4 regions of the Salinithrix halophila genome follow, and region 1 is predicted to be linked to each of the others. Evidence: riboswitches for the same ligand, from Rfam matches in the RefSeq annotation. Region 1 holds a riboswitch; each other region holds the start of a gene.
What was found. Region 1 has a riboswitch for S-adenosylmethionine ahead of ACFOUO_RS11310 (methionine ABC transporter ATP-binding protein). Riboswitches for the same ligand answer to the same signal wherever they lie in the genome.

Region 1 (7,672 bases):
AATCCGCCCCTTCAAGAAAGAGTGCGTCCTTTTTCGGGTTCAGCTTGGCCTGAAGCGCATAGTTCGTGTTGATCACTGCGAGATCCACTTGGTCCAGCACCCGGGGGAGTGTGGCTGCTTCAAGAGCCTTGAATTTCAGGTTTTTCGGGTTGGATTTGATATTTTTCAGCGTTTTTACCCCATCTTTTTCATCCAGCTTGATTAATCCTTCTTTGTCCAGGAGCAGTAAAGCACGCTCGCCATTGGTCGGATCATTGGGCATGGCGACGGTGGCTCCATCCTTGAGCTGGGATTTTTTCTTGACTTTTGAGGAGTATGCACCAATTGGCTCGATATGAACCTTACCCACGCTGGCAAGATCCCAGCCCCGTTCCTTATTGGTCGTCTTCATCCACGGGATATGCTGAAAGAAATTCGCATCCAACTGTCCTTCCTGTACCGCTTTATTCGGTGTCACATAATCCTGCAACACTTTTACTTCCAGCTTTACCCCTTCCTTCTCCAACCGGGGTTTCACATGATTCAGGATTTCCGAGTGGGGAACCTGGCTGGCACCCACTTTCAGGGTTTGCTCATCCCCGACTCCACCGCCGCCGCATCCTGTCACAGCCGTGATAAGAGCGCACGCAACCGCAAAAAAAGCCCATCTTTTTACCATCATCGATTCCTCCCATATCTGTATGTTGATGAAATATTCAACGTTGATCCGAACGGCGGGCTGTCCAGTCCCCGACCCATTGAACCAGTTGAACCAGGATAACCAGTAAAATTCCACAAATGTAAAGCATCCCGTCATTAAACGACTGAAAGCCGTAGCGGAAAGCCGCGTCCCCGAGGCCTCCTCCGCCGACGACCCCTGCCATCGCCGAGAAACTGATCAAGGTGACACAAGTGACTGTCAATCCGGAGACCAGAGCCGGGACCGCTTCAGGCAAGAGCACCTTAAGTACGACACTGAACCGGGTGGCCCCCATCGCCCGAGCGGCCTCCACTACTCCCTTGGGCACTTCCCGGAGGGCTGTCTCCACCATCCGCGCGTAAAAGGGCGCCGCTCCAGCGATCAGGGGAATAGTGGCTGCCGTTGGTCCCAGGGTCGTACCCACCAGAAATTGCGCTACGGGGAAAAGAACGAGGACGAGGACGATAAAGGGAACCGCCCGGAATAGATTGACGACGGAAGCCACGATTTTTTGTAAGCCCTGTTGCTCCCAGATCTGGCCCCGATCCGTGATAACCAACAGGATTCCCAGCGGAATCCCAAAAAGAGCAGTGAAGAAGGTGGAAATCCCAACCATGTATACCGTCTCCCTCGTTGCTTGCCAGATGAGGTTCCAATCCACTTCATGAAACACCGACAGCCACCTCCGCTTCCGCTCCCAACGATCTCAATACCGTAACAATCCTATCGGCAGTCTCCCGATCTCCCTCCACACGGAGGGTCCAAGGTGTGGAAGGGTCAATGCCGCCGGCGAGGACATGGATTTGAAGTTGCCTTCGGTCGGCCTCCTTTCGGAGTTCCTCCCAAACATCTGATAATCCAGGGAAACGGCATTGCACCACGATACATGCAGAGGAATCCCTACCCTTGTCCTCAAAAGGAGTACTTTGTTCTTTTAATAAAGTTTGTCGGACAAACTGACGAGTAACCGGATGAGAAGGATTCCTGAAAATCTCCGACACTTCTCCCACCTCAATCATTCGACCGTCATCCATAACCCCCATCCGTCCACAAATCGCCTGAACCACACTCATTTCGTGGGTAATCAACAAAGTTGTGATCCCCGTATCCCGGTTGATTTCCTTTAAAAGTTGCAAAATGGAGCCCGTTGTTTCAGGATCCAGAGCAGACGTCGCTTCATCGCACAACAATACCTTGGGGTCGTTGGCCAAGGCGCGTGCGATGCCCACCCGTTGTTTCTGACCCCCAGAGAGCTGGGAGGGGTAGGCTTTGGCCCGGTCACTTAGTCCCACCCGCTCCAACAAATGATTAACCTTCTGGCGAATTTCTTCTTTCGAACGGCCCGCAACTTCCAGAGGGAATGCGACATTATCCCAAACGGTACGAGACCAGAGAAGGTTAAAATGTTGAAAAATCATCCCGATTTTGGTGCGTGCCTGACGAAGTTCCCTCTCTTTCAGTCGGGTAATTGACCAACCGTCCACCCAGACCTCACCGGAGTCAGGAGTTTCAAGGCCATTGACCAACCGTAAGAGTGTACTCTTACCAGCTCCGCTGCGTCCGATGATCCCGAAGATTTCCCCTTCATTCACTTCCAGGTTCACATCCTTCAAAGCAACGACAGGGATCGAACCGGACCGGGACGGATAAGTTTTTTGGATTTCTTTCAATTGAAGCATGTCCTTTCCACCGCCTTACCATAAAAAAATCCTTTCCGCCAGAAGCAGAAAGGATTTAAAAGTCGCCATCCTTTCTCTCATCTGCCAGAACGCACTTAAACGTCCTGCAGGAATTGGCACCTTTACCGCAAAACCTTGCTGTGCGGTCGGTTGCCGGGCTTCATCGGGCCAGTCCCTCCACCTCTCTGGATAAGAGAACATCATACATTCCGTATTTAAATGTCCGAGAACGATATTAGCATGCCGGATACCCAACGTCAATGGGGTAAAATTATCCATTAGATAACCAAGAAAATTTTCCACTGTTGTTTTTCAACGACCTTTCCCGGACATTACATTTCCTTTACAAATGGTTAACAGCCCACTATTCACCGGCAGTTTGCCGTATAATAATAATCACTAAGAGGTATCGGAGGTGCCCTGGATGAACTACACGGTTGTGGGAAAAACCTTCTGGTTGGGCATTTTCAACGCAGCTTTCATAAGCGTTCCTCTCTGGTTGCTTTTTTATCTGTCCCTGCGCTGGCTGGTTTCTTAATAGGAGACAGATGGAAAGGATACCTCTCGTTTGACCTGTGATTATAAGAGCGTACTAACGCCTCAAGAATATCGATAAAAAGGGTTGCCGGAATCACGGCAACCCTTTTACATGCTGTTTCGCTTTTAACGGGCTCCACTTCCTGAAAGGACCACCCATACAGTTCGATAAAGAATCTTCATGTCCAGGATCAAGGACTGCCGTTGGATATAATACATGTCCATGGAGAATTTCTCTTCTGGCGTGGCGTCATATCCACCGTTCACCTGCGCCCAGCCCGTTAATCCTGGTTTCACCATCAAACGCTGTTTAAATCCGGGGATTTCCTTGGAAAACTTTTCAGTAAAGACATCCCGTTCCGGTCGGGGGCCGATCAAGCTCATATCGCCCCGCATGATATTGATCAGTTGAGGCACCTCATCAATCCGGGTTTTGCGGATGAACCGTCCGACGCGGGTAACACGGGGATCATCTTTAGCTGCCCACTGGGGACCGTTTTTCTCTGCATCCGTCCGCATCGAGCGGAGTTTGATAACATGAAAACGGCGTCCGCCCAGCCCGACACGTTCCTGCTTATAGAAGACAGGGCCTTTGGATTCCAGTTTGATTGCGATCGCTGTCAACACCAGCACAGGGAGAGTAAAGAATAAAAGTCCGATCACAAAGGCGACCTCTAACCCCCGCTTGACAATCGGATACCAACCTGTCGTCGTGACTGGCAAACCTTTTGTTTGCGCTTGCGAATCGCTTTCGTAAGCCACTGCTTTTGAACGCATCCGCAAACCACTCCTGCCGTAATGAATAGTGAGGCTTCCCACCCGAAGGATTGCTTTTGTGAAGCACCGTCCGGGGGAAAGGACTTGAAATTCATTCTTCTCAACGTTCAACTGTTTATCAGTATACTGGAGAACGCCCAGTTTTACAATACATCAAACGTCTTCTTTTACAAGCACTTTACACCAATGTTACAGGAAACATATCCGACCCGCCTCAGCATAAAGCAGGGCGAGCCTATGGGAATCGGGATCGGGCCGTTTAATTCTCGGCCTTCATCCGGTAATAATCATACGTCCGTTGCAGACCAGTCTTCAGGTCAATCCGGGGGGTCCAGTTTAAAACCCTCATTACACGTTCATTATGGAAATAGCTATCTTTAATATCCCCTGGCCGTTCAGGGGAATACGCCGTCTCGACTTTCCTGCCCAAACACTCTTCGAGGACCCCAATCAATTCGTTCAGGGTCGTCCGTTTCCCCGTTCCGATGTTTAGGATCTCTCCGTCTCCTTGCTTGAGGGCGGATAGATTAGCCGTAGCGATGTCTTCAACATAGATGAAGTCTCGAGACTGCTCTCCATCCCCTTCGATACGGAACGTCTCCCCGTTGATCAATTTGTTCATCAGGATCGTAATAACCCCCGCTTCGCCCCCGGGGAGCTGTCGAACACCATATACGTTGGCGTAACGAAACACCGTGTATCGAATGCCGTACAACTCATCATAGGCTTTCAAGTAATGCTCGGGGGTGTACTTAGAGACCCCGTAGGGGGACAAGGGTTGAACCGGATGCTCCTCATCGATGGGGAGGTACTGAGGGTTTCCATATACCGCTGCGGAAGAGGCGTAAACTACCTTTTTGACTCCATATTGACGACAACCCTCTAGGACGCGGATCGTTCCTAGAATATTGGTTTGAGCGTCCCAGATCGGATCTTCGATGGAGGCCGGAACTTTGGATTGGCCCGCCTGGTGGATCACTGCGTCAGGGCGTTCCTCACGGAATACGTCCATCAACCCTTCATCCTGGATATTCAGCCGGTAAAAGGAAGCCTCCGGGCGCAAATAACTTTCACTTCCCGTTGTCAAGTTGTCGACGATGACGACTTCCATGCCTTCCTCCAGCAAATGATCCACGATATGAGAGCCGATAAAACCCGCTCCTCCGGTTACCAGCACTTTCATAGCACAACTCCCTTTCGCCCGTATTCGCTCCTGTAGCGGACGTGGTACTCTCTTCGCTCCTCCCCCTGAACGGCCCCCACTCAGGATAACGCCGTTGTCGTTCAGGAGGTTCCCTTTTGCGGAGAGTTTACCACTATTTCACTGCGGAAAAGGGAGGTTCGCTCCCCTCCCCGCCATGCCTTCCGGGCGAACCATTCGAACCAGAAACCTCCGATCCGGGTTTCTAGTTTCCCGCCAAACGTGTCCATTTCTTCAAGGCACACGCTTGCCCATTTACACTCCACTATCAAGGTACAATAGATGGATGATATGAAAAACCGCCTTTTGTGACAAATTTGTGACCTTCAAGAGGAAAAACGGGACCAGGGCTTCTCCTAATCCTTTCGAGGGGAACCGAAAAAAAGGCCTTTACGGCCGTAGATCGTTGACAAAGTCCTTCTATACTATAAAGGTGAGTCGGTTTCCGGCCGTCTGTTGGCAACCGAAAATCCAGCGGAGTGCTCGAAGGCTCCCACCGTTTTTGCGGCCACACACGCTTTTCCTTTGGCCGCTGATTGGGAAGCCGGAGTCACGGAGCGGACAGGCCCGACATCTAAGGGAAGTTCATCTGGCGTGGAATCAGAAGTCCGGCTCCACGCCCCGCACGCATCAAGGTTTATCAGTAGCCCTAGGCCTTTTCAACCGGTCATTTCAACCCCAAAGAGATATATTTGATTTCCAGAAACTCTTCGACACCGTACTTACCCCCTTCCCGACCCAGACCGCTCTCCTTGAAGCCGCCAAAGGGTGCCTGAACGGTGGAGGGTACCCCGTCATTCACACCGACGATCCCGAACTCCAATTTTTCCGCAACCCGGATCGACCGGGCCAGATCCCTTGTATAAAAGTAGGCAGCTAACCCATAACGGCTGTTGTTTGCCTTTTCTACCGCTTCTTCTTCTGTCCGAAAGGTCTGTATGGGTGCCACGGGTCCGAAGGTCTCCTCAACTATCACTCGCATGTCGTCGGTCACCTTATCCAACACGGTCGGTTCAAAGAAATGGGCCTTTTGTCCGGGGGCTTTCCCCACTTTGGTACGCCGATTTCCTCCAGTGACGACACGAGCTCCTTTGGCAACGGCATCTTTCACGTGCTCTTCGACCTTGTCGGCAGCATCACCATCGATCAGAGGGCCGATTTGAACTCCTTCCTCCATCCCGTTACCTAACTTTAACTCCTTCGCCTTTTCTGCGAGAAGATCGGTGAAACGGTCGGCAATGCTTTCATGGACATAGATCCGGTTGGCACAGACACAGGTTTGCCCGGCATTGCGGAATTTGCTGGCGATCACTTCATCGGTCGCCTGTTCCAGATCGGCATCTTCAAATACGAGAAAAGGCGCATGACCCCCAAGCTCCAGACTGATTTTCTTTACCGTATCCGCTGCCTTCTTCATTAAAAGCTTGCCCACTTTCGTGGAGCCGGTAAAACCCACCTTACGTACCCGTCCATCTTCAAGGAGGGCATCTCCGACGGCAGAAGCGCGAGTGCTTGTCACCAGGTTGACGACACCGGCGGGGACCCCCGCTTCCTGAAACAGTTCCATCAGTCGGCAAGCGGTTAGTGGCGTCTGCTTAGCCGGTTTCACAACCACCGTGCAGCCGGCAGCCAGGGCGGGGGCGATCTTGCGGGTGATCATGGAAGCTGGGAAATTCCAAGGGGTGATGGCGGCGGCCACGCCGACGGGCTGTTTGTGGACCCAGATCCGTTTATCCCCCGTTGAAGAGGGTATAGTCTCCCCGTAGATGCGCTTTGCCTCTTCTCCGCTCCATTCGACGAAATCAGCCGCATACTGGATTTCTCCTTTGGCCTCCACCAGGGGCTTTCCCTGTTCCAGGGTCATGAGTTCCCCCAGCTCTTCTTTATGATCCAGCATTCGCTCATAAGCCCGACGCAGAATGATCGCCCGTTCTTTCGCAGGAAGGGCTGCCCACTCCGGAAATGCCTGATGTGCAGCTTCCACCGCCCGGTCGACATCCTTCTCATCCCCATCGGCACAGGTACCGATAGGATCCCCCGAAGCGGGATTGAATACCTCGTAAGTTCTTCCACTATGAGCTTTTGTCCACTCGCCGTTAATAAATAATCCATAGGTAATCATGCCAACCTCTCCTTTCTACCACCGAAACCTTTGTCGTCCTTCTGTTTTCCCCACAAAACCTCTCTCAAACATAGGTTCTAAAAGTCCCTTCATCAACACGAAACCCCCGGAACAATCCGGGGGTGGTGTTCAATGTTTCATTTTCGCTTCATTGATTTCTTTCACGGGATCAGCCCGGTGAAAAAAACGAAGTTCATGGTATAGAACTTGGGCCAGCTTCTGCCGGTTGCCGGAACGATCGATGTAACACCGACCACGCTCCTGGATCGCTTTCTTCTCCTCCGGGGTGAGACCCCTGAGGGACTTCATCGCATCGGCGATGCCACGGGGGTTTTCGGCCCCGCTGAACACTCCCGCCCGGGCCTCTTCGATAATATCGCGAATTTCTCCGTCCACGGTGGTGATGATGGGCTTACCGACATACAGATAATCGAACAATTTATTGGGCCGGGCACCGCGAAAGATTTCGTTATCTGCCAAGGAGATGATCCCACAATCCGCCGCATCGATAAAATCATACACTTCCCCTTTGGTAACGGGGTCCAGAAAATGGACGTGATGAAGTCCTTTCTCCTCTTTGATCCTTTTTAGCTTCTCCTTCTCCGGCCCGTCCCCGATCAGAACGATGGCATAGCCTTCGGGAAGGTGTTCTCCAGCACGAACCACATGCTCCAGGG
Region 2 (7,672 bases), on a different contig from region 1:
CGGCGCCGGTCACCTTTTGGTAGACAGCCCGCATAATCGAACGGGGAACAATCCCTTCATGGGTGTAGAATTCCCGATCCTCAGTGGAAAGCAGGGCGTCAATTACGTGAGGGCTGACATCCTTCACCGTTACCACTTTCCGGTCCGCGTCGGTCCTCATCCGTCCGATGGGGGAACCGTCACGGAAATAAGCATAACTGGTCTGACTCCATTGTGAAATTTTCGATTCCAGTGTAGCTTTCTCACGGACTGGCTCGTCCTTGACCAACGATGCGACATATCCCGCCGCTGCACCTACTGTCGCCATCGTTCCCAGAAGGAAAATTGTAAACAAGACAGTCAGTGTGAAAAGAACGCTTTTCAGCCACGGGCGTCCTTTGTCAGGTTTTTTCTGCATTACCTGATTATTGTTCTTTTTCTTTAAAAGGGAAAAAGGTGATTGTTGATCTGCCACCGCTCTCCACCCTCCTTGCGTCTAGAATAATATTGTATCATATGATGGAAAATCCGGTGAGATGGTTTCTAAGAAAAAAGTCGATGGCAAATATGTGAACACCCTTATCGGAAAATTTATGGGATTGTCTCATTTCCGCTTTCTCCGTTCCCTACGCGTGCTGTGAAATCGTTAAAGGCATTGTTTTTCCTCTTTCGCCATGGTAGGATGAGACCTGTTTTGGGTAAACCTATAGAAATCCTTCTTTTTCGGCTCAAAAGGAGCCGTATTGAGACTCCACACGGCTGAAGCCATGGGATTCTTGGGTAGTTAGCGCCCTCAGTCCATTTCTGTTTCGGACAACTCCCAAGTTCAGGGCTGTCTCATCAGCCCATCCCATGCAGTTAGAGTGTACCCACATGGGCGGAACGCCTGTTACCAGCGTTCTAGTTCCTGATCGCTCACTCTTATGGTTTTACCCAGCGGGAGAGATTCGTTCGCCGCTGGAACCCCATACCATAACGTTTTCAAGGAACCACCCACTACCAGTGGGATGAACACCGCTCATATGTTCGATTATATTAGGGATTGGTTGCTCTTTCCACCCCCTTTTTTGGGGGTGGAAAGAAAACGCCGTCTTTCATCCACGATTGAAACCGTGGGCTTTCAAACGGCAACTTACTGTAAAAGAATCATCCTGTAAAAAGAGGAGGAATCGCTTGTGGTGGGTCGTCTGTTTCGTTTCTTTGTTATTTTTGTTTCATCCGTCCTGATCGGATTCGCCTTTAACATGTTCCTTCTTTCCCACAAAGTACTGAGCGGGGGGGTCTCCGGTATCGCGATGATCCTGGGCCTCGTCACATCGATCAATTCGGGAACGCTCATTTTCTTATTAAACATCCCAATTTTCATTCTCGGCTGGATGAAACTGGGCAAGCGGTTCGTAACCATAAGTTTGTTCTCGGTGGCGGTCACTTCGATCTCCATGGGCATCATCCCGGTGGAAAAGATCTCCGAAGACCCGATCCTCTCTTCCATCTTCGGCGGGGTTATTGTCGGCTTCGCTACAGGACTCATCTTCCGGAGCGGATCTTCCACCGGGGGCTTCGACATCGTCGGCATGGTGCTCACCCGCAAAAAAGACCTTCCTCTGGGCAGCCTCATTTTCTCCATGAATGCGATTGTCGTCTTTATCTCTGGTTTTGTTTTCAACTGGGACCTCGCTTTGTACACGATGGCTTCCATCTTCGTAACCGGCAAGACAATTGATGCCATCCACACCCGTCATATCAAACTCACGCTGATGATTATTACCCCCAAAGGGGATGAGGTAAAAGACCAGCTCCTCTCCAATCTTGTTCGGGGAATCACTATTCTTGACGGAGAAGGGGCCTACACCAAGGAGAAACGCCGAGTGCTGTTTACCGTCATCTCCCGCTATGAACTGGCCCATGTCAAACGGATGATCGCCGAAGTCGACCCACAGGCTTTTGTCAATATTACCCAAACCGTTGATGTTATGGGTTACTTCCGCCGTACATAAGCCAGAACAAAAAAAGCGAACACCCCGGGACCCTGTAATAGGAGGACATCAAGGTGTTCGCTTTTGGTTGGATCTCAAATCACTTGGGATTCCTTCTCCGCCGCCTTGTGCCAAGTTGGCAGGGATACCATAGCCAATTCATCCCCGTAAACAATACCCATCTTGTCTGTAACATAGACCCGCCGTCTGCGATAGGTATAACTTTCTTTGATTCGCAGTCGGGTCACCTTGCCGAAGCCGTGAAGCAGTTGCAGCTCGTCCCCCGCTTCCATTGCGTTGAGGGTGGGGCCCGCTTCGACGCCGCCCATCACGAATTTCCCTTTGTGTGTCGCCATGGAAACCGCCTCCCATTTGATTATTTCGAATATTTTACATTGTTACAATACGTTAACATTTTGATTACACCCTTTTGTCGTTCATTCTAATCTCTCTATACCCCTTCCACAACCAATTAATTTGACTAATGTTTGAACTATTGTGTGTTAACAAAATGTTCACATCTACCCTCGGCAGAAAAAAAGCCGACCGTTTCAAGAAACGGTCGGCTTTTTCCTTTGGCCTATTGTTAGATCCGGGGGAGTGTGATTCCCCGTTGATTCTGGTATTTCCCCTGTTTGTCCCGATAAGAGACTTCGCAAACTTCATCACTCTCAAAAAAGACCACCTGGCACAATCCTTCATTGGCGTAAATTTTGGCCGGAAGAGGTGTCGTATTGGAAATCTCCAACGTGACATGTCCTTCCCAGCCTGGCTCAAAAGGAGTTACATTGGTAATGATGCCACATCGAGCATAAGTGGATTTGCCAACACACATGGCTAATACATTATCCGGAATTCGGAAGTACTCCACCGAAGTGGCCAAAGCGAAGGAGTTCGGCGGTACAATGGCTACTTCCCCTTCAAAATCAAGAAAAGAATTTTCGTCGATCGCCTTGGGATCAATCACCGGCATTAAAGCATTGTGGAAGATCTTGAAGTGAGTTCCTACCCGAAGGTCATACCCATAGCTGGAAAGGCCGAAGCTGACGGCTTCTCCCTTGCCCACGTTTCGGTCGACAAAGGGTTCGATCATGCCGTGTTCCAGGGCCATTTTCCGTATCCATTTATCCGATTTGATCGTCATAAACGCGCTTCCCCTTTTACTCTCTGGTTTCCCATTCATTTTACAACAACCCGTCCCCACAAAAAACCGCCTCACCTGAATCGGTGATTGGCGGTTGCTGGGAAACCTCCCATAACAGGGCTCCCGGATTCAAATAATCGAAGCCCTCCACTCAACCCCTACAGAGTATAGGCGACGTCCCTCAATGGACTGTTCCAGATCATGGAGGATATCCTCTGCGTCTTCAAGGCCGACGGAGAGACGCAAGAGGCCGTCGGCAACCCCCCTGGCCTCCCGTTCCTCTTTCGGCATGGCGGCATGGGACATCCGGGCGGGATAGGAAAGGATGCTTTCCACCGAACCAAGGCTGACAGCAACGATCGGAATTCTCACTTGAGAGAGTACTTCCCGGACTTTTTTCCCGCTACCCAGATCAAAAGAAAGGACGGCTCCATGGGCACTCGCTTGGGAGGACTGAAGCGCATGGCCGGGATGTTCAGGTAATCCGGTATAAAAGACCCGTTCCACACCGGGGATCTGTTTCAACCCTTTAGCGATTTTGGCTGCGGAAGCGGTGGAGGCATCCATCCGTGCCTTCAGGGTCTTCAGCCCCCGCATCGTCAGCCAGGAATCCTGAACACCCAAGATGGAGCCAAGAGCATTCTGCAAACCGCTAATTCGTTCCGCCGTCTCCTTTTCTCTTGCCACTACCAGCCCGGAGACCACGTCGCTATGACCGCCGATAAATTTGGTGGCGGAGTGGACCACAATATCCGCACCCAACTCCAGCGGACGCTGGTAACAGGGAGTCATAAACGTGTTATCCACGATGGTCAACAGCCCATGATCCCGGGCGATTGCCGCCGCGCCCCTAAGATCGGTCACCTTGAGGGTAGGGTTCGAGGGTGTTTCAATATAGAGGGCTTTTGTATTGGGGCGGATCGCCGCTTCCACCTGTGCTAGATCGGTGGTATCCACGAAAGATGATTCAATGCCCATCCGGGGCAACACCTGGGTCAACACCCGAAACGTACCGCCATACAAATCGTTGGAAACTACGAGGTGATCACCAGAAGAGAAAAGGAAAAAGACACTGGAAATCGCGGCCATCCCGGAAGAAAAGGCTGAACCTCCAGCCCCCCCCTCCAGTTCAGCGATGGTCTGTTCCAAGGCCCGCCGAGTCGGGTTCCCCGAGCGGGCATAATCAAACTCACCGGGAGAATCGATGTCCGCCTGATGAAAGGTGGATGCCTGATAGAGCGGTATGCTGGCAGCGCCGGTTATCGGATCGATTTCATTCCCATTGTGCAAAAGGCGCGTTCCAAATTTCATCGCGTGTCACACCCTTTCCTCTTTGGAGTAGAGAGACGTCTGTATACTTGCTTGCTTCAGCGCCCCGGACAGGTCGTCAATCAAGTCACCCAGATTTTCGATCCCAACAGAGAGGCGGAGCAGTTTGTCGCAAACCCCTACCCGGTGCCGGATCGCTTCTGGAATGTCCGCATGGGTCTGAGTGGAAGGGTACGTAATCAAGCTTTCCACGCCCCCCAGGCTTTCGGCGAAGGAGATTAGCTTCAAGGATGCCAAGAGTTCCGGAACCAAAGAGGAGTCCTTCAACCGGAAGGAAAGCATCCCGCCGTACCCCCTCGCTTGAGCTTCTTGTACCTTGCGATCCAGAGGGTCGCGTGTCGGATAGAAAACATCTTCTACCGCCGGATGTTCCCGCAGAAACTGGGTGAGGGCAAGAGCATTTTCCTGATGCTTCTCCATCCGCAGAGCCAGGGTTTTCATTCCCCGCATCAACAGCCAAGCATCCTGGGGCCCCAATACCGCCCCGATAGAGTTGTGAAGGGCGAATACTTTTTCCGACAGTTCTGTGCCCCGGCTGACAATCAGCCCTGCCAAGACATCATTGTGGCCTCCTAAGTATTTGGTCGCGGAGTGAACGACCAAGTCCGCTCCCAGCTCCAGCGGTTGCTGAAAATAGGGTGTCATAAAGGTATTATCCACAATGGAGAGCCATCCCTGGGCCGTGGCCAGTTCGCAGACGGCCTGGATATCGGTTACTCGCATCAGAGGGTTGGTGGGGGACTCAATGAAAATCCCACGGGTTTCAGGACAAGCCGCCTTCCGGATCGCTTCTAAATCCCGCAGATCGACGTAGCTGAAGGAGAGCCCGTAACGGGTCAGCACTTCCTCGAACAGCCGGTATGTCCCTCCGTAAAGATCCAAAGAAACAATCAGATGATCTCCCCGGGAAAAAAGTCCCATCAACGTCTGGATCGCGGCCATCCCGGAGCTACAGGCAAACCCTCTGTCTCCTCCCTCCAGATCGGCGATCGCTTCCTCTAGAACCACTCGCGTCGGGTTGGCCGTCCGGGTATAATCAAAACCCGTCGACTGTCCCAATGCCGGATGTTCATAAGCTGTGGAGTAATAGACCGGACAGCTGATCGCTCCCGTGGTACGACATCGGCTTTTTCCGATTTGCGCTAGTTTTGTCTCTTGATGCATATCCAACCCTCCATACCATATCCGCTCCCGTCTTCAGTTCCCGAAAATTCGTGCTCCTTCAGCAATAAAAAACCTCTTCCCTTTATCAAGAGAAGAGGTTGGATCGCAAGTCCCTCCTCTTATCTCTCAGAAACCAGCAGGTCTCTGCAAGAATTGGCACCTTCCGGTCTCAACCGGGGTTGCCGGGCTTCATCGGGCTCGTCCCTCCGCCGCTCTTGATAAGAGTGTTACAAGAATTCTTGATTTAATTTCCGTCTGAAACTTGTGTTTTATTATACCGGGGTCTTTCGGGGGCGTCAACCCTTCCCACACAAAAAGGAACAAGAGCCAAAAAAGGCGATTAAAACCTTGAAATCACGAAACTCAAGAAGATCAGCTTGTTGACAAGTGCTTCCACCACATCGCAAAAAATAAACCGGTTTCCGGCAGAGAGTCTGTTGGCACCAGCCACTCAGCAAGTATCCAACCAGCATCACGCTACTGGTTGGAGTCGGAAGGGACGGAGCGGACTAACCCCATATTGCGGGAGGGACATCTGGCACGAAGTCGGAAATCCGGCTCCGCGCCCCTGCATCGGTGTGTCAGCCGCCGCGAAGATCACTTTCTCTGGTGTTTTCAGAATTCATATTTATGTATGCGAATACATTTTGATCCGTTTTACCCAGAAGCCTATGAACCAGGGGCAGGCGGTGTTATATTTGAGGAGAGAATACCGCTATCAATCATATTTCTGCCATGATCGAGCAAACCCCCGAAGGAGTGGAGCCGATGTCTAAGAATCAAACCCTCATCAATCTGACCGACCAACATGGTGCCCGCAACTATCATCCCCTTCCTATCGTCATCGCCAAAGCGGAGGGGGTCTGGGTAGAAGACGCGGACGGCAATCGCTATATGGATATGCTTAGCGCTTATTCGGCATTGAACCACGGTCATTGCCATCCCAAATTGATCCGGGCACTGAAGGACCAGGCAGAAAAGGTCACCTTGACTTCCCGTGCCTTCCACAACGATCAACTGGGTCTATTTTACGAACGTGTCGCTGCCCTCACAGGCAAAGATCTCGTCCTTCCGATGAACACCGGAGCCGAAGCGGTGGAAACAGCAATCAAGGCAGTACGCCGCTGGGCCTACGATGTAAAAAAGGTACCTGCCGACCAGGCTGAAATCATCGTCTGCGAGGAAAATTTCCACGGTCGTACGATGGCCGCCGTTTCCCTCTCCTCCAGTGAAGAATATAAGCGCGGGTTCGGCCCGATGCTGCCCGGAATCAAGGTGATTCCCTATGGAGACGCCGAAGCGCTGAAACAGGCGATCACTCCCCACACGGCTGCTTTCCTCGTCGAACCGATCCAAGGAGAGGCAGGCGTCATTGTACCGCCCGAAGGCTTCCTGAAAGAAGCCGCCGCCATCTGCCAGGAGAACCGTGTTCTCTTTGTTGCGGACGAGATACAGACAGGGTTTGGTCGTACGGGCCAACTTTTCGCCTGTGACTGGGAAGGCGTGAAGCCCGACATGTATATTATGGGGAAAGCCCTTGGTGGAGGGGTCTTGCCCATCTCGGCCGTAGCTGCCAATGAAGAGGTTCTCGGCGTTTTCGAACCCGGCTCCCACGGCTCCACCTTCGGCGGCAACCCCCTTGCCTGCGCTGTTTCCATCGCCGCCTTGGAAGTGCTGGAAGAAGAAAACCTCGTCACCCGTTCTCGGGATTTGGGCCGGATCTTCATGGATGAACTACAGAAGATCCAAAATCCTGCCATCAAGGAGATCCGCGGCAAAGGACTGTTCATCGGGATGGAACTCGACGAACCTGCCCGTCCCTACTGCGAAGCGTTAGCCGATTCAGGCCTCCTATGTAAAGAGACACACGAAAATACCATCCGCTTCGCTCCTCCCCTCATCATCACCGAGGAGGAACTGAACTGGGCTCTCGAACGGGTTTGCTCCGTTCTCCAGAAATAACAACCAAAAAACAAACCGGCTCCCTTTCAGGGGTGCCGGTTTGTTTTTTATTTCCTTCAAAGGGCATTGGCAATCGCAACGATTAAGGCAATAGCTCCGATCACCATCAGGATGGTAC
Region 3 (7,672 bases), on a different contig from region 1:
GGTTGTGAAGCAAATGTCAAAGAGGTGGACCAGTTGGATTGCAATCGGATTGGTACTCAGCATGGCTTTCTTGGCGGCTTGTGGGAGCGATGCCGGTAAGGGAGCTTCAGATGAACAAGTTCTCACTGCAGGGATGGTTGTAAGTGAGCCGCCAAACTTGGATCCGGCAAAAACAGAGGATTCTCAATCTGGCTTGATCGCCCGCCATGTGATGGAAGGGTTGGCCAATATGGATAAAGAGGGTGAACCGACACCGGGGATCGCTGAGAAATGGGATGTGAGCAAGGACGGAAAGAAAATCACCTTCCATCTGCGCGATGCCAAATGGTCCAACGGGGATCCGGTGACAGCGGGGGATTTCGAGTACGCATGGAAGCGAGTGCTCAATCCTGATACCGGTTCCACCTATGCCTATCAGCTGTTCTACCTGAAAAATGGCGAAAAGTACAACAAAGGGAAAGCCAAAGCGGATGAAGTCGGGGTAAAGGCCGTCGATGATAAGACGCTGGAAGTGGAATTGGAAAAACCGACACCGTATTTTATCTCGCTGACTTCCTTCTACACCCTGATGCCCGTCAACAAAAAAGTGGTGGAGAAGAATAAAAAATGGGCCGCCAACGCCGATACCTTCGTGAACAACGGAGCGTTTAACTTGGCCGAATGGAAACATGATTCCAAGATCGTGTTGAAAAAGAACAAGGATTACTGGAATGCGGACAAAGTGAAGCTGGCTCAGATCAACCTGCCCTTTATCGGGGAAGATAAGACCGGCTACCAGATGTTTAAAGCCGGTGAAATCGACTATGGCGACAAGACGATTATCCCTGCTGACATGATGGGAGACCTGATCAAAAAAGGCGAAGTGAAGAGCGTTCCGGAATTGGCCAGCTATGCCTACGAATTTAACGTGAAGGAAAAACCCTTTACCAACGAGAAGATCCGGAAAGCCTTCGCGATGGCCATGGATCGGAAATCCATCGTCGAAAATGTTGCGCAAGGGGGTCAACTCCCCGCCAATGGTTGGGTCCCCCGTGGAATGCCCGATTTTGCAGCTGAGAAGGATTGGGTACAAGCGCATGACACGTACTTAAAACCCACCGCCCAAGCCGAAGAAGCGAAGAAGCTTCTGAAAGAAGGAATGAAGGAAGAGGGCTGGGATAAGCTTCCGCCAGTTACCATCGATTACAACACAGATGAAGGACATAAGAAGATCGCTGAAGCAATTCAACAGATGTGGAAGAAAAACCTCAATGTTAATGTAAAACTGCGCAACTCCGAGTGGAAAGTGTATTTGGAGAAAAAACATACCGGAGACTTCCAGGTCGCCCGCTTCGGTTGGCTGCCGGACTATGTGGATCCGATGACCTTCCTGGATATGTACACGACGGATTCCGGTCAAAACGATCCCAGCTATAGTAACAAAAAATATGACGCATTGATTAAGAAAGCCAAATCGACAGCCGACCAAAAAGTCCGGATGGAAGCTCTGCACAAAGCGGAGAAGATCCTGATGGAAGATATGCCGATTGCCCCCATCTATTCTTACACGCACAACACGATGCAAAAGGAAAATGTGAAAAATGTGATCTACAAGAAAGATGGCCACACGGACTTCCGTTTTGCTTACCTGACTGAAGAGTAACCGTATAGGCAAGTGGCACTCTCAGTTTTGGTGCAGGAAGAGATCACCCCGATGGGGTGGTCTTTCCTTGCTTATAATCAAGCGGGAGGTGGATTGCAATGCTTCGCTATATTGGAAAGCGCTTAGCCGTTATGTTGACGACCTTATGGGTAATCTCTACCTTGACTTTTATCTTGATGAACTGCATTCCGGGAGATCCCTTCACCTCGGAAAAGAAACTTCCGGAACAAACCTTGAAAAATTTGAAGGCAGCTTATGGTCTGGACAAGCCGCTGCCGATGCAATATGTAGTTTATATCAAGAACTTGGCTCAAGGGGATTTAGGGTTTTCCATCAAAAACACGAACCGAACCGTCAATGATATGTTGAAAGAAGGATTTCCCGTCTCTGCCCAGTTGGGGTCGCAGGCCTTGATTCTCGCTATTTTTGCCGGAATCGTGATGGGAACGGCGGCTGCTCTGAAACAGAATAGGTTGCCTGACTATACCCTCATGGTTTTGGCGGTAATCGGTCTCTCGGTGCCCAGCTTTGTGATTGCTCCCCTGTTTCAAAAATATTTTGGGTTGAAGTGGGAGCTCTTGCCCATTGCAGGGTGGGGGGAATTTGACAAGACGATCTTGCCTGCCATCGCCCTCGCTTTTACACCGCTAGCGCTGGTGACACGGTTGATGCGTTCCAGCATGTTGGAAGTGATCGGGCAGGACTATATCCGGACTGCACGAGCCAAGGGGCTGCCTCCCTGGCGTGTCATCAGTTCCCATACCTTGCGGAATTCGATCATTCCCGTGGTGACACTCATCGGTCCCTTGGCAGCAGCGATTCTTACCGGGAGCTTTGTCATTGAGAAAATCTTTTCCATACCGGGCATTGGAAAATATTTTGTTGAGAGTATCACCAATCGCGATTATCCGGTGATCATGGGGACCACCATCTTTTTTGCCGCCTTTTTGATTACAATGAATTTCTTAGTGGATTTGGCTTATGGGCTGATTGATCCCCGGATTAAAGTCGGCAAGAGGGAGGCATAACGAATGGCGATACCCGCAGAAAGGTTTGAACAAGCACCGAAACGGGACCTTGAAGCAGAAACGATATCGAGACCCAGTGTCAGCTATTGGCAAGATGTATGGAGAAGGTTGCGTCAAAACAAATTGGCCATGATCGGACTCGGCATCATTACTTTGCTTTTGGTCATGGCGATCGCGGGCCCCTTTATGCTCCCATACACCTATTATGAGCAGGATCTCGGGGCTGGGAAAAACCTGGAGCCCTCCGCTTCCCATTGGTTTGGTACGGATGACTTGGGCCGGGATGTTTTTGTTCGGACCTGGCATGGTGCACGGATTTCTTTGACTATCGGTGTGGCCGCAGCTCTGATTGATCTGGTAATCGGGGTGATATACGGGGGTCTCTCCGGGTATCGAGGAGGGCGCACGGATGAGATCATGATGCGGATCGTGGATGTCCTATGGGGGCTTCCCTATCTTCTCGTGGTGATTCTGATCCTGATCGTTATGGATAACCCGGGCTTGATCCCCATCTTAATCGCACTCACGGTTACCGGTTGGTTGAATATGGCACGGCTGGTCCGCGGCCAGGTTTTGCAAGTAAAAGAGCAGGAATTTGTGATGGCCTCCAAAACCCTTGGTGCGAGCACCCGTCGGTTGATGACCAAGCATCTGATTCCTAACACCTTGGGTCCGATCATTGTCATACTGACCTTCACGGTCCCCAGTGCCATTTTTGCCGAGGCCTTCCTCAGTTTCTTAGGGCTTGGTGTCCAAGCGCCCATCGCGAGCTGGGGAACCATGATCAACGACTCCTTAGTAGTTGTCCTATCCGATGAATGGTGGCGGCTGTTTTTCCCGGCGTTCTTTTTAAGCTTAACCTTGTTGGCTTTTAACGCTTTGGGTGACGGCCTGCGGGACGCCCTGGATCCAAAGATGCGAAAGTGAGGAGGGAGATCCATGAAAACGATTCTAGAAATCAATGACCTGCATGTATCCTTTCAGACCTATGCCGGTGAAGTGAAAGCCGTTCGCGGGGTCAACCTCCGTCTGGAGAAAGGAGAGACGCTAGCTATTGTAGGGGAATCGGGGAGTGGAAAGAGTGTCACTGCCCAGTCTGTCATGCGTTTGATCCCCTCCCCGCCAGGTCGCATCAAGAAGGGGGAAATCCTTTTCGACGGCCGTGACTTGACTAAGGCTACCGAAAAAGAGATGTTCAAGATTCGAGGCTCGGAGATCGGAATGATCTTCCAGGATCCGATGACTTCTCTTAATCCGACGATGACGGTGGGACGGCAGATCACCGAAGGGTTGATGTGGCACCAGAAGTTCAGCCAAGCAGAAGCGAACAAGCGAGCAGTGGAGATGTTGCGCTTGGTGGGGATTCCCACGCCGGAAAGACGAGCCGGTCAATACCCCCACCAGTTCAGTGGAGGTATGCGGCAACGGGCGATGATTGCCATCGCCCTCGCTTGTAACCCGAAAATCCTGATCGCTGACGAACCGACGACCGCCCTGGATGTAACGATCCAGGCCCAGATATTGGAATTGATGACAGAATTGCAGCATAAGACAGAGACAGCCATCATCCTGATTACCCATGATCTTGGCGTGGTGGCAGAAACCGCTCAGCGGGTGGCGGTGATGTATGGAGGCAAAGTGGTGGAGACAGGCCGGGTGGACGACATTTTCTATCAGCCTCGCCACCCATATACCTGGGGACTAATGCACTCCATGCCCCGTCTAGACTGGAAGCAGGATGAAGATCTCGCCCCGATCCCCGGCTCCCCGCCGGATTTGTTCGATCCACCAAAGGGATGTCCCTTTGCTGACCGATGTCCCCACGCCATGCATATCTGTCACGATGAGATGCCGGAAGTGACGGAAGTATCGGGTTCCCATCAGGTCTCCTGCTGGTTAGAACACCCCCAGGCTCCGTCCGTGGGGAAGGACAGCCTGCAAATCAACATCGCTTCCAAGTGAGTCCTTGACAGCGGGCATTCGCTCGTCATATGATAAACAAAATGCAAGTGAATTGAATCGAAAATCTTCTTATCCAGAGCGACGGAGGGACTGGCCCGATGATGTCGCGGCAACCCCATTTCCCAATCAGGGGAAAGGAGGGTGCCAATTCCTGCAGGGCTTCTTGCGGCCCTGGAAGATGAGAAGAGGCCGTCGGATTGCGTATCCACCTTCGCATACCCGCCCTCTTCGTTCATCGAAGAGGGCGTTTCCTTTATCAAAAACTCTCCAATGAACCAACTAACAGGATATGGAACCGCGAACAAAGGAGGAGGTAGGATGCCGATCACCGCGAAGACATCGACTCCGTGTGAAACGAAAACCCGCAACCTGTCGATCGGATCCTTTGAACTGGAATCAGGGGAGACCTTATCGTCCGTGGAAGTGGCAGTAGAAACCGCCGGTATGCCGGCCCCGGGGTATACAAACGCTCTTCTCGTCTGTCATGCTCTAACCGGGGATTCCCGGACGGTTGGGGATGAATCGGCTTCCGGATGGTGGGAAGGCCTAATCGGTCCGGGAGGTTATGTGGACACAGGCAATTATTTTGTCATCACCATGAATGTTTTGGGTGGTTGCAACGGTACGACGGGTCCAAAGTCGATCAACCCCATAACCGGTCAACCCTATGGTTCCGATTTCCCCTTTGTCAGCATTCGCGATATGGTTCGACTTCAGAAACGCTGTTTGGAGGAAATGGGGATTTCCTCCGTACGGGCGGTGATTGGCGGCTCGATGGGAGGGATGCTTGTACTGGAATGGGGAATCCTCTATCCGAAATTCGCCGACAGACTGGTGCCGATCGCCACAGCTGATGCCCTTTCCCCTACGGCAATCGCATACAATGACATCGGTCGCCAGGCGATTCTTTCCGATCCGGATTACCGGGGTGGACATTACTATGATGGGAACGGTCCCGCCCGAGGGCTCTCCATTGCCCGTATGATGGGGATGATCACCTACCGGACGAGCACCCTTTTTGAAAAGCGGTTCAGCCGTCACCTACAGCAAGGGGAGACGATCAATAGCCTAGATTCCGTCTTTCAGATTGAGAGTTATCTCCGTTATCAAGGAAAAAAGCTGGTGGACCGATTTGACGCCAACAGTTATCTCTATCTTCTGAAGGCGATGGATACCCATGACATTGGTCGGGGAAGAGGCGGTCGATCAGCCGCCTTAGCCCGCATCCAATGCCCGGTATTTGTGATCGGGATTCGCGAGGATATTTTGTTCCCTGTTCACCAGCAACGGGAATTGCATGGCACACTCACCCAACTGGGGAAATCCAGCAAACTATTGGAGGTATCATCGGAATATGGTCACGATGCCTTTTTGGTCGAATTTGACGAAATCGGGCCCGCCATCCGAGATTTCCTGATGGAGGATTGAGGTATAGGTCAACCTATGGGGAAACTCACCAGCCCAGCCGAGGACAACACGGGAAAGTTTCAACCTTTTGAGCGGACCGGAGGTGATTCTGACCCGTTTTCTTTTTTGTGAATAGGAAGGCCTTTTCATAGGAAAGGAAATCCAACGGATGGCGTACCATAGTAGGGTAAGGGAGGTTCTGTCAAATCCAGTCAGGGTCAGCTTGACCAGTTCTAACCATGGGAGTACAATGAAGTTGTCAACAAGGTGAAACTTCTTTCCATACAATTAAACAGGAATGTTACCATTACCGGCGTTTCGCCGGTTCCGCTTTGAGGAGAGAAGCTTTTACAATTCGCAATCTTATAAGGGGCAATGGGGGGCAAAAGATGAGCAAGCAGGGTAGTTTCTTCAACCGGCGGCTGCACTCCCTTTTGGGTGTCATCCCAGTCGGCTTTTTTTTGCTTGAGCACCTCTGGACCAACTACCACGCCACCCAAGGGGTGGATTCCTTCCGGGAACAAGTGGATTGGTTATGGAGCATTCCGTTCCTGACGGTTCTTGAGATCTTCTTCATCTTCCTGCCGCTGCTGTATCATGGTGTGTACGGTTTGTACATCGCTTTCACAGCACAGAACAATCTGAACAATTTCGGCACTTTTCGCAACACCATGTTCATGTTGCAACGTGTGACCGGTGTCATCACCCTGATCTTCGTCACCGTTCATGTTTGGCAGACGCGGGTTCAGGTGGCGTTGCAGGGAATGTCGTCGGAAGAACTGACACGGCAGACGGCGGATGTGATCAACAATCCGGTTAACTTTGTCTGGTATCTGATCGGGATTGTGGCAGCCGTCTTCCATTTTTCCAACGGCATGTGGTCCTTTCTCGTCAGTTGGGGGATCACTGTCGGCCCCCGCGCCCAGCGGGTTTCCACCTGGGTTTGGATGGCCGTCTTCGTGCTGGTCTCCTATATCGGCATCCGCGCCCTGATCGCATTTACTAATCCGGAATTCACCAACATGCTGGCTCAGCGCTAAGAAGGGGGCACTGCCATTATGAAGGAGAAAGTGATCATCGTCGGCGGCGGCCTCGCCGGCCTCATGGCTACCGTCAAAGTGGCCGAAGCGGGAGCCGACGTCGATCTATTTTCAGTCGTACCTGTGAAGCGTTCCCACTCCGTCTGCGCCCAGGGGGGCATCAACGGAGCGGTTAACACCAAGGGAGAGGGCGACTCTCCCTGGGAGCACTTTGATGATACCGTCTACGGTGGGGATTTCCTCGCAAATCAGCCGCCGGTGAAGGCGATGTGTGATGCGGCACCGGGGATCATCTACCTGATGGACCGGATGGGAGTTCCTTTCAACCGTACACCAGAGGGCCTCCTCGATTTCCGCCGTTTCGGCGGCACCAAGCATCACCGGACGGCCTTTGCGGGGGCGACCACAGGGCAGCAACTCCTTTACGCCCTGGATGAACAGGTTCGCCGTCAGGAAGTAGCGGGCCGTGTAACCAAATATGAGATGTGGGAGTTCCTCTCTATCATTCAGGATGACGAGGGACGCTGCCGCGGGATTGTCGCTCAGGATCGCCGCAGCATGGAGATTCGGTCTTTCCACGCCGACGCCGTCAT
Region 4 (7,672 bases), on a different contig from region 1:
TGTCAGACCCGGTACGCGACCCGTCCGTTGACAATAGTCATGACCGCGCGGGCTTCCAAGAGGGTATCCGGTTCCCCGCTGAGAAGATCCCGATCAAAAACGGAAAGGTCTGCCCATTTACCCGGACCAACCGTACCCCGTTCCCTCTCTTCCCCAACACTGCGGGCACCTCCTACGGTAAAGAGACGGAGTGCTTCCAGGAGGGTGATCTTTTGCTCCGGGAGCCAGCCGGGATGCTCCGGATCCGATGGATCCCGGCGGGTGACGGCGGCGTGGATTCCCAGCAAGGGATCGATCGGCTCAATCGGGGCATCGCTTCCGCCTCCGCAAGGAATCCCCGCTTCCAACAGAGTACGCCAAGCGTAAGCGAAGGAAAGCCGCTCATTCCCCACCCGTTCGGTGATCCAAGGAAAATCGCTGACCACGAATCGGGGCTGGATATCGAGGACCATTGGTAACCGTTGCAGGCGCTCCATCAAGCCCCGGTTAAGAATCTGAGCGTGGATCAGCCGATCAGGCATAAACCGGCCTGAAAGAGGGATGGCCTCCAGCGCCCGAACCACCTGTTCCGCTGCCCCGTCCCCAATGGCATGAACCGCGACAGGCATCCCGTGTTCTCGGGCTTCTCGCACCAGCCCATTCATTTCCTCCCCCGTGTGGATAGCCATCCCGCAAGTGGAAGGGTCATCGGTATACGGCTCAGCCAACCACGCGGTCCGACCACCGATGGAACCGTCGGCAAAGATCTTCGCGGCACCGATTCGAAACCATTCATCCCCATCCCCGGCGGTTAGGCCGGCATCCCTCAATTCTTCCAAGAAGGGATGGTAAATTAAATGGTGGGTGCGAAGAAGGGTCCCCTCCTGAGTCAACTCCCGATATATTCGGGTTAAGTCCCTTACACTTCCTGCATCCCTCAGGTCTTCAGTGTGCACGGCGGTCAGCCCTCTGGCCAGAGCCCCCGATGCAGCTGTGCGGGCCAGCTCCTTTTTCTCCGCAAACGTGAGGGGCGGAAGAGCTTCCCGGAAAGGCAAGGAAGCATTCTCATAGACAAGACCGTTCAGCTGACCCCGAGCATCCCGGCCGAAAGCTCCTTCAGCGGGATCTGGTGCATCCAGTGTAAGGCCCGCCGCCTCGATCGCCCGGGAATTGACCGCCTGGACATGGTAACAAACCCGGGTCAGCATCACCGGGTGACCGGGGGCGACCCGATCCAGTTCCTCCCGCGTCAGAGGCGTCCCTTCCATCATCCTGTTTTCGTCCCAGTTTAACCCCAGCACCCATTGGCCCGACGGTGTTCTCTCCACCCGTTCCCGTAAAGCCTGAAGCACCCCTTCCTTGGAAGTAAGACCCGTAAAGTCCAACAGAGACAGTTTCATGCCATAAGCCATCAAGTGGAGGTGATTATCCGTCAGCCCCGGGCAAGCAAATCCTCCTTCCAGATCGATGATTTCCACTGCTGGACGACCAAACTGAAGGAGGATCTCTTTGGTCGACCCTAGACCCCGAATCCGTCCCCCCTCGGTGTAAACGGCTTCCACGAAAGGTCTCTCCTTCTCCAGCGTAACAATACGGCCATTGGCAAAAATCCGTTTCTCCATGGCTGAACCCTTTCTGCTCTCAAAATTGTGGTGATTGGATTGGATACCAGCTTTCCCCCATCGTATTCTTCCTCTCCGCCGGAAACAACCCTCTCTTCCGAAGCCCCACCGCTACTGGATCATCCAGTAGGTGGTAAAATCATTATTCGATGTTTTAGCCTAGCGATGTTGGTGGTACATAAAGAGTAGGTTTTATTAAATCGATGTTTAGGAGGGCTTTCCCATTTTCCAACAAACAGATGTAATGAATCAACTAGTGATCCCGATGGCGGCCGATTTTCTCCTATTTGTCTTAAAAGCCGGGGTGATCACCCTCTTGGCCACCTGGTTTTTCAAAAAAACCATCGTTCCGTTACTGAATAAAAGAGAAACGCAAACCACACCCGAATAAGCGATAAACCCCCTCATCGGAGGGGGTTTTCCCTTTTTACTGGTTCTTCCGTTCCAGTAAGGTAACACTTTCTACCTGAGAGGTTTGGGGAAACATGTCCACCGGCTGAACGGAACGGATGGCATATCCGCCTCTTGCCAGTCGGTTACAGTCTTTTGCCAGCGTAGAAGGATTGCAGGAAACATAGACGAACCGGGGCACTTCCGCTCGGAGCAGAGCGTCCATAAAATCCTCTCCAAGCCCGGTACGTGGCGGGTCTGCTACGACCACATCCGGTCGAAAGCCTTGATCCGCCCAACGGGGCAGAAGTTCTTCCGCGGCTCCCAGAACATATTCCGCATGGTCGATCCTGTTCATAGCGGCATTCTCCCGTGCATCAGTGATCGCTTCCGGCACGATATCCATCCCGATGACGCGTGCCGCATGGCCTGCCAGCCATAGACCGATCGTTCCCGCACCGCAATAGGCATCGACTACCGTCTCCCTACCGCTCAGTCCTGCGACGTTCAACACCGTATCATAGAGGCGTACGGTCTGGGACGGATTCAATTGGAAGAAGGCGGGAGCCGACAAACGGAAGGTAAGCTTTCCTAGCCCTTCGGTAATCTTTTCTTCTCCCCATAAAACACGGCTTTTTTCCCCAAAGACCAGCGAGGTACGATGAGGGTTGTGGTTAACGATGAAACTGGACACCCCTGGCAACCGTCGGTGCAGTTCTTTGACCAGTGCATCTTCTTTAGGCAACGGATCCTCCCGGCTAATCAAGACCAGTTGCGCCTCCTTCGTAGCTATACCGACCCTTACTACTAGATGGCGGACGGCCCCCCTGTGCTTTTTCTCGTTGTATAAGGGAATAGACAGATCTTGCAGCACTTGCCGAACGATATCCAGTATCCGGTCCGTTTCCGGATGTTGAACCAAACACCCCTTCATATCCACGAGATGATGGGATCCGGGGGTATACATCCCCATCACCACTCCACCCGCCTGACGACGTACGGGCAATTGAGCCTTGTTGCGGTAAGTCCAAGGTTCTTCCATGCCGATGGTCTCCCGGATCGTCGGCATTTCCTGCTTTGCATATCGGGAGAAGGCCTCCTCCACCAGTTCTCGTTTCAACCTCAGTTGCATGGGATAGTCGATATGCTGAAGCTGGCACCCGCCACATTGTTGGTAGATGGGGCAGGGGGGCTTTACCCGATGAGAGGAAGGCTTCTTGAGTCGAAGGATCTCCCCCCGAGCATATTTCTTTTGAACCTCGGTAATACGGGTGGTTACATACTCTCCTGGGATCGCTCCATCGACGAATACAACCTGCTTCCGGTAAAATCCCACTCCCTCCCCGTTGATTCCGAGGCGGCGGATCGGCAAGCCGATCACTTCTCCCTTTTTTAGTTGCATTGGGCTCATGAGTCATCCTCTTCTTATCGTTAAAAGTCGCTTGTCCTATTGTACCTGAAGAGAAGAGGATTCCCAAATGCGCTTTTAGAGCAGGAGTTTTAGCGAAAAAAAACGAAAGGGAGTGGGATGAGAGAGGAGGACGATGATGGCTGGTGAAACTCGACAACACGAATCCATGATCGCCACGGAAGTCCTGGAGACGATCGCCGCCGTGGCAGCCATGGAAACGAAAGGTGTAACCGGAATGAGTGGCGGGCTAGTCGACGGCGTAACCCGGCGGTTCAGTCGGGGGGATCACCCCATGGGAGTCGAAGTACGCAGCGACGAAGGGAAAGTGACCCTTCACTTGCGGGTGACCGTAGCCTATGGGGAAAATATTCCCGAAGTAGGGAACCGCGCCATATATAGAGTGTCAGAGGCAATCCGCGACATGACCGGCATCCGGCCGGATGATATCCGCCTTCGTGTTGAAGGAGTGACTCTTCCAGAGGAACAGGAAGAGTCGACGGAGAATGAGGAATAACATCCGACGGAGACGGGTATAAAACCTATACCGTTGCGCTAGTCCCCCCATATAAACCCGGCCAGGCCGGGTTCTTTTTTATAATCGGGCGCTTATACCGCGCTCCCCGCTTCCAGCCTCACCGCTTCCTCCACGGTCGAGCTGCCGTGAACGGGACGGTCAGTGAGACAGGAAACCTCCAGACCCAACTCCGCCAGTAGAACACCCCGATAGAGGGGATCCCAACGGCGTAGGATGAAGGCAACACCACTCCCATCGGTGACGCGGGAGATGCCGGTTTCTCCGACGGGGAGCCCAATGGCCTGCAGACGGCGTTTCAACCCTTCAGCATCTCCCTCATCCAAATGCTGTGCCGTCTCCAAATAGATGAAGCGGCTACCACCTGAATGTTGGGAGGGAAGAAGCAGCGTTTCTTCAGAAGGGATGAATTTGGATGGCGGCAAACAGTAAAGATTACACAAATCCTCCACGACTGCACTCGCAGTCGGCTCTTCCCCCGCTCCTTGACCGACAAGCGTGATATCCTGAACCACATCCGCCTCCAAATGGATCGCATTGTAGATGCCGTCCACCGAGGATAGGGAATGGGTGAGAGGAAGGAGGGCCGGGCCCACTGCGAGAGAGACGGGCCCTTTTTCTCCGTACTGCTCCCCTCGGGCCAAAAGCTTAACAGCGTAGCCCAACCGTCGAGCGAGAACCAGCTCCCCAGGGGTGATCTCTCGAATACCTTCTCGGGGTATCTCGGTGACAGGTACTTCCGCATCAAAGGAGAGGCGGGCAAGGATAGCCAGTTTATAGGCCGCATCAAAGCCGTCGACATCGGAGGTGGGGTCTGCTTCCGCGTATCCGAGTTTCTGTGCCTCCGCCAGCACTTCATCGAAGGGAGTACCCTTCGATGCCATCTCGGTCAGGATGTAGTTCGTGGTCCCGTTCAAGATACCGGTGATGCGGTGGATCCGGTTGGATTTCAGTAAATGCCGCATTGTGCCTAACACGGGAATACCGCCCCCCACACTGGCTTCGTAGAGAAGCTGGACTCCTCGGCTTCTGGCTAGCCGTTCCAGCTCGCTCCCATGCTTGGCGAGTAATTCTTTGTTGGCGGTGACCACATGGCACCCCGCCTCAAAGGCACGCTCAATAAAGCTGCGTGCTGGTTCTAAGCCACCAATCGCCTCCACCACTACCTGAATCCCAGCCTCCAGCACCTGTTGAAAATCGGTTGTGAGCAGCGATTGGGCATCCTCCGCCTGCCTTTTTTTGTCCGGATCCTGGACGAGTATTTTTTTCACTTCGAACAAGGTATCCGTCCGTTTTAGGATGACATCCTGGTTGCTCTTCAGTGCCTTGAAGACACCTGTTCCGACGGTCCCCATGCCCAATAGGCCCACACCGATCCGTTCCACTTCCATTCCCCCTTCTGATAATAAAAAAAGCCCCCTCGGATAAGGAGGGGACTGTCCGTTTACCGGCTAAGCCGGGTTCCCGCTCCTTATCTCTCAGCGCTTACACGCTGCAGGATTTGGCACCATGTCTACAGACGTCACTCAATGACCTGCAGACGGGTTGCCGGGTTTCATCGGGCCAGTCCCTCCACCACTCTGGATAAGAAATCGCATATATCCATCCGTTTTCAATTGTAATTAGTCAATATTATGGTACAGGGTGAACCTTTCTGTCAAATGGTTTTTTTTCCTAAACCGGCAGCGGGCGAACGTTCAGCCACGCGGTTTCTCAGTACACCCAAACCGTCGATGGACAACTCCACCGTATCTCCTGGCTCCAACCACGGGTGAACCTTCGTCCCCAGTTCTAGGATGCATCCGGTCCCTACTGTCCCCGAGCCGATCAGATCCCCCGGGTATAGCGTACAATCCCGCGAAGCCCGCTCTACCATGTCAGCGAAGGAGAATGTCAGGTCGACGGTATTGCCCCGGGACAACTCCCGTCCGTTGACACGGGCAGTCATGGTCAGGTCCCAACGGTCATTCTGGCGCCGGCTTTCCAGCTCATCCTTCGTTACCAGCCAGGGGCCGACAGACGTAGCGAAATCCTTCCCTTTAGCAGGTCCCAGGCCCACTTTCATCTCTCGGGCCTGCAGGTCCCTGGCGCTCCAGTCGTTCAGGATCATAAAACCGATGATATAGTCCCCCGCTTTCTCCGCCGGGATATCCCGCCCTTCCCGGCCAATTACACAAGCTATTTCCAGCTCATAGTCGAGAGCACGGGTGTCACGGGGCCGAACAACCTCCTCGTCCGGCCCGAGGATCGAATGGGGGTTGGAAAAGTAAAAGGCCGGAAATTCATACCACTCGGGAACCATATCCAGCCCCCTCCGGGCCCGGGCCGTTTTTACATGTTGCTCAAAAGCGTAGAAATCCCGAAAAGAGCGCGGATTGGGCAGAGGAGCCGCTAACCGGACTTCGGCAAGAGATAAGGCGACTGGTTCCCCTTCCACCTTCAATGCTGCTGGATCCCTGCCAGATACCGCATCGACCGTCCGGCTCAATTCAGACATCCCTTCTTCCCCCGCCTCCAGTAGTTCCCTCATCGACAAAGGAAGAACGCGAGAAATAGGCACACCCTGCTCCAGGGCTGCCCACTCCTGGGCAAACCCGATATCCACAACGTAGTCCCCTTCGATCCATCCCACCCGTCCCCCGGCTGGTTCACCGAAGGTACTGACGGTCAGTTCCGTATCTTTGATGATATAGGTCACTAATTTCATCCCATGCCTCCTTAAAGCCTGGCTTGGGTGGCAAACCCCCACGCCGGTGATTCTTAAGGTTTACATTCGCCGGTATTTAGAGCCAACCCTTTTTCCCATACTAAAAAGCCCTCCCGTATGGAAGGGATTTTGGGACTACAAGACGGAGTCCAGGACAGCCTCACGGCGAATCCGCAGGCTTTCATGGACGATTCGGTCCGCCGCTTCCGGGGAGGCCAATTCCTCCAAGCGGCGTGCCATCGTCCTCCGTTCCTCCGGGTGAGCCAGTAAAGCGGCTGCCTCTTTACAAACCGTTTCTGGACGGACAGTGAGGGCACCTCCATTCCGGATTAGATAATCCCGGTTGGCCTCTTCTTGGCCGGGTAGCGCATCGAAAAGCAGCATGGGTAAGCCCTTGTTCATCGCCTCCGTCACAGTCAAACCACCCGGCTTAGTGACCAAAAGATCAGCCGCGTCCATCAGCAAAGGCATATCGTCTCGATATCGAAGAATATGGATACCGTTTTCCCCGTCAAATCGGGCCGTAAGTTCCCTGTAGAGCTTCTCATTCTTCCCGGTAAGTACCCAGATCCGGGCCGGTGGTTTTAAACGGGAAAGTTCGTCTACCAAACGCGGCAACGGTCCATATCCCAACCCGCCTCCCATCACCAGCACCATGGGCTCATCCTTAGAAACCCCAGCTTGAATACGTGCCCGGATCTGAGAATTTCGCTTATGAAAGGCCGAGGCACTGGGGATACCTGCCTCCAGGATGCGACAGCCGGTTTGCCACATCAGGCGCTTTTGTTCCCGTTCATTCACCAGACGACGAGGGATACACAAAAGATCAGGTGCTTGGGCGAACCACATCGCATGAACTTCATAATCCGTCACCACACCGGTAGTAGGCAGCCCTCTCCAACAAGCTGGGAGCATTAAAAATCCGAAAGGATGAGTACTGATAATCCGGGTGGGGTGAAAGCGTTCCAGAAGGTGATTCAACTTTTTGCGGATCATCCAACCCGTTTTCTCGATAAACTCGGAGGAAACAT

Region 2: it holds a riboswitch for S-adenosylmethionine, as region 1 does, so the genes downstream of both, ACFOUO_RS08115 (aminotransferase class I/II-fold pyridoxal phosphate-dependent enzyme) here and ACFOUO_RS11310 (methionine ABC transporter ATP-binding protein) in region 1, are expected to answer to the same signal.
Region 3: it holds a riboswitch for S-adenosylmethionine, as region 1 does, so the genes downstream of both, metX (homoserine O-acetyltransferase MetX) here and ACFOUO_RS11310 (methionine ABC transporter ATP-binding protein) in region 1, are expected to answer to the same signal.
Region 4: it holds a riboswitch for S-adenosylmethionine, as region 1 does, so the genes downstream of both, ACFOUO_RS09695 (homoserine dehydrogenase) here and ACFOUO_RS11310 (methionine ABC transporter ATP-binding protein) in region 1, are expected to answer to the same signal.

What each region holds. Positions count from the first base shown of each region.
Region 1 covers NZ_JBHSAP010000015.1:212,906-220,577, reverse strand. Annotated here, with positions in the region: gene ACFOUO_RS11320 (MetQ/NlpA family ABC transporter substrate-binding protein) at 1-658, opposite strand, end outside; gene ACFOUO_RS11315 (methionine ABC transporter permease) at 696-1,352, opposite strand; gene ACFOUO_RS11310 (methionine ABC transporter ATP-binding protein) at 1,342-2,358, opposite strand; SAM riboswitch class I at 2,433-2,554, opposite strand; gene ACFOUO_RS11305 (sugar transferase) at 3,022-3,672, opposite strand; gene ACFOUO_RS11300 (NAD-dependent epimerase/dehydratase family protein) at 3,932-4,855, opposite strand; gene ACFOUO_RS11295 (NAD-dependent succinate-semialdehyde dehydrogenase) at 5,541-6,995, opposite strand; gene ACFOUO_RS11290 (glycosyltransferase family 4 protein) at 7,125-7,672, opposite strand, start outside.
Region 2 covers NZ_JBHSAP010000009.1:370,883-378,554, forward strand. Annotated here, with positions in the region: gene ACFOUO_RS08090 (transglycosylase domain-containing protein) at 1-454, opposite strand, end outside; gene ACFOUO_RS08095 (YitT family protein) at 1,158-1,976, shown strand; gene ACFOUO_RS08100 (hypothetical protein) at 2,051-2,311, opposite strand; gene dcd (dCTP deaminase) at 2,542-3,099, opposite strand; gene ACFOUO_RS08110 (aminotransferase class I/II-fold pyridoxal phosphate-dependent enzyme) at 3,229-4,410, opposite strand; gene ACFOUO_RS08115 (aminotransferase class I/II-fold pyridoxal phosphate-dependent enzyme) at 4,417-5,592, opposite strand; SAM riboswitch class I at 5,709-5,817, opposite strand; gene ACFOUO_RS08120 (ornithine--oxo-acid transaminase) at 6,361-7,554, shown strand.
Region 3 covers NZ_JBHSAP010000007.1:45,976-53,647, reverse strand. Annotated here, with positions in the region: gene ACFOUO_RS02455 (peptide ABC transporter substrate-binding protein) at 14-1,642, shown strand; gene ACFOUO_RS02450 (ABC transporter permease) at 1,741-2,670, shown strand; gene ACFOUO_RS02445 (ABC transporter permease) at 2,674-3,597, shown strand; gene ACFOUO_RS02440 (ABC transporter ATP-binding protein) at 3,610-4,632, shown strand; SAM riboswitch class I at 4,699-4,817, shown strand; gene metX (homoserine O-acetyltransferase MetX) at 4,951-6,060, shown strand; gene ACFOUO_RS02430 (succinate dehydrogenase cytochrome b558 subunit) at 6,429-7,079, shown strand; gene sdhA (succinate dehydrogenase flavoprotein subunit) at 7,095-7,672, shown strand, end outside.
Region 4 covers NZ_JBHSAP010000009.1:686,981-694,652, forward strand. Annotated here, with positions in the region: gene ACFOUO_RS09680 (amidohydrolase) at 3-1,601, opposite strand; gene rlmD (23S rRNA (uracil(1939)-C(5))-methyltransferase RlmD) at 2,029-3,402, opposite strand; gene ACFOUO_RS09690 (Asp23/Gls24 family envelope stress response protein) at 3,539-3,916, shown strand; gene ACFOUO_RS09695 (homoserine dehydrogenase) at 4,009-5,319, opposite strand; SAM riboswitch class I at 5,403-5,525, opposite strand; gene ACFOUO_RS09700 (fumarylacetoacetate hydrolase family protein) at 5,592-6,641, opposite strand; gene ACFOUO_RS09705 (MGDG synthase family glycosyltransferase) at 6,777-7,672, opposite strand, start outside.